2 regions of the Pseudochrobactrum algeriensis genome follow, and region 2 is predicted to be linked to the other one. Evidence: riboswitches for the same ligand, from Rfam matches in the RefSeq annotation. Region 2 holds a riboswitch; the other holds the start of a gene.
The links. A riboswitch is a leader RNA that binds a small molecule or an ion and turns the genes downstream of it on or off. The one in region 2 is predicted to bind thiamine pyrophosphate.
Positions count from the first base shown of each region.

Region 1: another riboswitch for thiamine pyrophosphate. It lies ahead of KHQ09_RS01725 (ABC transporter permease); the one in region 2 lies ahead of thiB (thiamine ABC transporter substrate binding subunit).

Region 1 covers NZ_CP075360.1:301,756-304,871, reverse strand. The annotation lists gene KHQ09_RS01735 (ABC transporter substrate-binding protein) at 1-327, opposite strand, end outside; gene KHQ09_RS01730 (ABC transporter ATP-binding protein) at 338-1,087, opposite strand; gene KHQ09_RS01725 (ABC transporter permease) at 1,084-1,905, opposite strand; TPP riboswitch at 2,016-2,128, opposite strand; gene KHQ09_RS01720 (aspartate aminotransferase family protein) at 2,227-3,116, opposite strand, start outside.
Region 2 covers NZ_CP075361.1:2,876,422-2,879,537, forward strand. The annotation lists gene thiP (thiamine/thiamine pyrophosphate ABC transporter permease) at 1-320, opposite strand, end outside; gene thiB (thiamine ABC transporter substrate binding subunit) at 391-1,398, opposite strand; TPP riboswitch at 1,460-1,569, opposite strand; gene KHQ09_RS15370 (thiamine diphosphokinase) at 1,755-2,396, shown strand; gene KHQ09_RS15375 (glycine zipper domain-containing protein) at 2,507-2,791, shown strand; gene KHQ09_RS15380 (ABC-F family ATP-binding cassette domain-containing protein) at 2,952-3,116, shown strand, end outside.

The DNA.
Region 1 (3,116 bases), on a different replicon from region 2:
CGCATAGGTACCGACAAGATCAGCACCCGCAGTGCGCTGCGCAAACAGGCCGGTAGAGCCGACAATACCGAAATCCGCCGCACCACTGGCGACCAGCACACCCGCTGATGTATCGGAATAAGGCAGGATCGTTACATCAAGCCCCGCTTCTTTATAAAAACCCTGATCGCGGGCAATGAACATGCCGATATGATTGGTGTTCACTGTCCAGTCGAGGGCGACAGTCACTTTCGCCGGATCTTTGGCGAAAGATGTGACCGGCAGCAGGCTCATTGCACCGGACAGAGCCAGTGCGGATAACAGGCGGCGGCGATTGAGAATTGCCATGATTATTTCCTTACAAATTCAGGAGGAGATCTAAGATTTCAGCTTCCAGCACGGCAGCTTTTTCCAATGCGGTTTTGTGCATAGAGTCCCGTCTCGGGCGCGGCAGATCGACAGTCACCTCATGCACAACCCTGCTGGGGCGTGCCGACAACACATAAATCCGGTCGGAGAGATAAACGGCTTCACGCACATCATGGGTAATCAGCAATGCCGTCCAGCGATGGCTCTGCCACATACTCTCCAGCCAGTGCTGCATCGAAGCGCGGGTCAGAGCATCCAGCGCACCGAAAGGCTCGTCCAGCAGCAGCATTTTGCGTTGCTGGACAACTGTGCGCAGCAAAGCTGCCCGCTGGCGCATACCGCCTGACAACTCCGCCGGATAGGCCTGCTCAAAACCGGCAAGGCCAAATTCCTCAAACAATGGCTCAGCTAATTGGCGGGCATCCTTGCGGCTCATGCCCTGCACTTCCAGCCCCAGCGTGGCATTATCTATCATCCGTCGCCACGGCATCAGCGCATCGCGCTGTGGCATGAAAGCGAAAGCATCGCGTGCCTGTGCCAATGGTGCCCCGTCAAACATGATGCGCCCTTGCGAGAGCTGTTCCGCACCGGTCAGCAGATTGAAAATCGTCGATTTTCCGGCACCGGACGGTCCTAAAACCGAGACAAATTCCCCTTCAGCCACATGAAGGGAAATATTGCGCAGAACTTCCAGAGAGCCAAAGGACTTGGCGACGGATTGCAATTGCAGACGTGTCATTGCCCTGCCCCCCGCTCTGTTTTCAGCCACGGGGCGACCCATTTCTGCATCAGCAATGTCAGACCAAACAGGCTCAAAGTCAGCGTAGCACTGATAAATACGGCAGCCAGCACGAGATCAGGCCGGAAGTTGTTTTTGGCATTGAGAATATAGATGCCCAGCCCTTTCAGCGCGCCCGCATATTCAGCAAATATCGCACCGACAACCGCATAGGTAATCGAGATGCGTAAGCCGGCGAAGAAGTAAGGCAAAGCCGAAGGAATGCGCGCTAAGCGGAAAATCGTCCATCTGCCTGCGCCCATTGAGGCCAGCAAATGCTCTATCTCTTTATCCGTCGCGGCATAGCCCTGCACCAGTGCCACCAGCATCGGAAAAAACGTAACCAGAGAGACCAGCAGAATTTTCGGCAGTAAACCAAAGCCGAACCACAGCACAATCAAAGGCGCAATGGCGATCAGCGGCAGGGTCTGGCTGATAATGAAAACCGGAAACAGTGCCCGCCGCAACAGAATATACCGGTCGATCAGCACAGAGAGCAGACAGGCGGTGATGACAGAACAGCTGAAGCCGATCAGCGTTGCGCGGATTGTCGGCAGCGTATTGTCCCACAAAGCCTGACGATGCAAAAACATCTGCTGCAGAATCCGGCTTGGTGCAGGCAAGACGGAAGGTGCGATGCCTGACAGCGCGACATAGCTTTCCCAGAACAGAAAGATCGCACTGACCGACAAGATGGCGGGCAGAAATGTAACGATATAATCAGACGATTTGCGTGCAGATTGCGAGCAATCTGCAGCGGCAGCTTGATAAACAGACATGACAGAATTCCGGTGACAAGAATACGGGTGAAACTTGCAGTGAATTCTTCAGGTCAGCCGGAGATAGCCCGCCGGAATTGCCGTGACAGTATTAAGGGAAATTTGTGCGCCAGAAAACATGGTCCGCCTCGCTCCGCTAGTATTACCCAGATCAGCTTTAGGGTCCGCCAGTTTGACACTAGCATCTCAGCCCCGGCACTACGGAGCCCCCCTGTGGATGCGCGAGATTAAGCACATATTGCAGTCGTTTGAAAGGGTATAAATAAAAACGGCGCATATGATTGCTCACATGCGCCGTTTCATTCCAAATTTCAGAAGAAATTACTTCTTCACTTCAGCAGCCACTGTATCCAGTGCCTTGGCAAAAGCGCCGACCATTTCATCAACCTGCTTTTCATTGATGATCAGCGGCGGGCAGAATGCGACAGTGTCCAGCATATTGCGGCAGATAACACCATTGTTCAGCAGCGCAGCATTTGCCATCAGGCCAAGATTACCAGCTTTTTCAAGCGGTTCTTTGGTCTGCTTGTCAGCAACCAGTTCAACCGCTGCGATCAGGCCCTTGCCGCGTACTTCACCCACAAGCGGATGGTCTGCCAGTTCACGCAGACGCTTCTGCATATGCGCGCCGACTTCACGGGCATTATCAACCAGATTATTTTCTTCAATAATCTTGATATTTTCATTGGCAACAGCTGCGGCAACCGGATGCGCACCGCCGGTATAACCATGGCCGAAAGTACCGATACGATTGCTCTCGTCAGCCAGTGGTGCAAAGACTTTTTCATTCACTACAAGTGCCGAGATCGGCAGATAAGAAGATGAAAGCTGCTTGGAAAAGACCATAATATCCGGCTGCATTTTGAAGGTCTCGGAACCGAACATATTGCCGGTACGGCCGAAACCGCAAATCACTTCATCCGCAATCAGCAGAATGTCATATTTTTTCAGAACAGCCTGAATTTTACCCCAGTAGCTGTCCGGCGGTACCACAACACCACCGGCACCCATGATCGGCTCACCGATAAATGCAGCAATGGTATCAGGGCCTTCTGCCAGAATCATTGCTTCCAGATCAGCAGCCATGCGGTCGGTGAATTGTTCTTCCGTTTCACCCGGCAGCGCCTCGCGCCAGTAGTGCGGGCAGGATGTGTGCAGAATATTGGCAATCGGCAGATCGAAAGACATCTGGTTTGCAGGCAGGCCGGTGA
Region 2 (3,116 bases):
CCGAAGACGGCGACCAAGGACGGCAAAGTCAAAGGCACAGCGAAAAAGCGCAGCAGTAATTTGCGGCCGCGAAATGCCGTATTGGCATGGAGTGCACGGGCTACCGGCAGTGCAAACAGCACTGAAAGCAGAACTGACAACAGCGCCTGCAGCAGCGTAAAACGCGTAATATTCCACAAATAACTGTCAAAAGCTGCAAGTGCATCGCTATCGGATTGCAGCCCCTGAATACCAAGTGACAGCAAAGCGCCGCCGGTCAGAACCAGCAGCAGCATCAGCGCGATAAAGCCTGAGACAGTTTTAAAACGGAAGGCCTGCATAATTCTCCGTAAATGCCCCGCCGCACGTTGCGGCGGAAGCAGTCATGTTGAGCTCAGAAACAGTTGTGCCTTAGCGGCTCATAGCTTTCAGCCACTCATCAACCCATGCTTTGCGGTTTTGTGCAACGGTTTCAGAAGCAATCAGCAAGCTCTTATCCGGTTTTGGCAGAGCATCAAAAGCCGCATCGAGCGGCGCAGAAGTGTCATAGGCAGGATACATCCAGTTGGTCTGCGGGATAACATCCTGAAAACCGGCTGTGGTCATGAATTTCAGAAACTCTGCAGCGCGCGGGTTTTTAGCACCGTTTATCGTCTGGCCGGCCAGTTCAATCTGGAGATAATTACCTTCCTCAAAAGTCACTGCTTTATAGCGCTCGGTTTTATCCGAGATCATGTGATAGGCGGCAGAAGTCGTATAGGACAGCACCATCGGTGCCTCACCTTTGGTGAACAGACCATAGCCCTCAGACCAGCCCGGTGTAACTGTCAGCACACGTTTGCTAAGCTTTTGCCACTGTTCCGCAGCCTTATCGCCATAGAGATCCTTCACCCAGAGCATCATGCCCAGACCCGGTGTGGATGTGCGCGGATCCATCAGAATGATCTTTTGCGAAGCATCACCGTCAATCAGTTCGGCCATGGATTTCGGCGGATTTTTCATCTTCTCGCTGTCATAGATCACAGCGAAATAACTGTAATCATAAGGCAGGAAAACATCGTCCTGAAAATTGTCAGGCACATTGCTTTTCACATCACTCAATCCGTGCGGGGCGAACAGGCCGGAGGCTTTGGCATCATTGATAAGATTGGTATCAAGCCCCAGAACAATATCGGCCTTGGTGGATTTGCCTTCCAGTTTCAGGCGGTTGAGCAAAGCCACACCATCGGCAACAGCGACAAAATTGACAGTGCAGCCGCAGGATTTTTCAAAATTCTCTTTAACCTTCGGACCCGGACCCCAGTCAGATGTAAAACTGTCATAGGTATAGATGGTCAGATCCTGAGCCTGTACTGCACTTGCACCGAGGCTTAAAACGGACAGAAGACCGGTTGTGAGAAGTAGATTTCTGATAAGCATGAGATAACAGCCGCGCGGGCTCTCCTCTGGTTATGAATTGATCCAAGGATTGAGCGCCGGAAGCCGGACAGCATCTAATCCCTCCGCCGGTACAAACCGGATCAGGTTCAGCGGGTTAGCCGGAGACCGGCCTCTCAGCCTCCGAAACCGAAGGCACCCCGTTAGAGCGAGCGGACAATAGGATAAAACAGCGTCACGGAGCAAGAGGATTGTTAGAGCATGTCGGGCTCAAATGGTTTCATTTAAGCTGCTGCGACCATGCGACAATTAAAAAATCCGGAGCGAACGCAGTGGGTATGATTAAACGCGACACGCTCCAGACTTCCGGTCTGTGAAACAGCGTGATATGCAGCACCATGTCAAAATTTCTCATTCTTCTCGGCGGTGATCTGACCGTCACTTCGCGGCTGAAAAAGCAAATTTCCGGTGCACGCGTCTTGGCGGCAGACAGCGGTATGCGCCATGCGGCCGGCCTTGGCGTGGTGCCGGAATTATGGCTCGGCGACTTTGATTCCACTGATACAGCACTGGCCGCACAATATGGACACATTGAGCGGCAGGTCTTTCCCGTTGCAAAGAATATGACCGATGGCGAGCTGGCATTGCATGAAGCCTATGAGCGCGGTGCAACAGAAGTGATTTTAGCCGGTGCTTTCGGCGGTGAACGCACCGACCACACATTTCTGCATCTCAGCATGGCAGTAGCGCAGGCACATACAGGACGTAAAATATTTCTCTCCAGCGGTCACGAGGAAGCAACACCGCTGATCTACGGAAAAACCGGTTTTGACCTGCCGGAAGAAACATTATTCAGTATTCTGGGCTTTGAGACATTAACCAGATTATCAATTTCCGGCGCCGAATGGCCGCTGGATAATGTGACTGTACCGTTTGGCTCTTCTTTAACGCTTTCAAATAGGGTAAAAGAAAACTTAACAGTGACGTTAGGTGGAGGCGCGGCAATTTTAGTCGCATCGCCTGCCATTGATTCAATCTGATGTGACTGAACGTAAAAACCTGTAAATTGTTTTGATAGTTGCCGTCTTCTTTTTGCTATAAAATGCAGGAGATTATGGCAAGTGAGTAGCCTCAACGGGAGTAACTTTAGATGAAATCACGTCTTTCTATGATCGCAGTAACAGCAGTGCTCGCGTTTTCGACTGTTGCCTGTACAACAGGCGAACAGCGCACCGCCGGTTACGGTGTGGGCGGCGCAGCACTCGGCGCGCTTGCCGGTGGCGCAATTGGCGGTAACGGCCGTGGCGCCCTGACCGGTGCTGCAATCGGTGCGGTTGCCGGTACGCTGCTCGGTGCAGCACAGACCCGTAACGGCGTTCAGTATTGCCGCTACCGCGACAATTACGGCCGCGTTTACGAAGCGCCTTGTAACTAATAGTTACAAAATTGAATTTAAAAACAGGCCGGTTTCCGGCCTGTTTTTTTATGCCCTCGTATCAAGCTCAGGAAATTTGCCGCGAGGGTTCCTGTTTGCAGCAATATGCAGTAATGAGCAGTAACAATCTTCGGCCTCTCTTTTTAAAGCGTAATTATCCATGGCTCCTCCTCTTCTCCGACTTGACCAGATCAGCCTGACTTTTGGCGGCACACCGCTGCTGGAGGATGCAGGCCTGTCGATCAGCGAAGGAGAGCGGATTGCGTTGGTCGGGCGTAACGGCTCCGGCAAATCCACACTGTTGAAAATTGCAGCCGGTATGGTT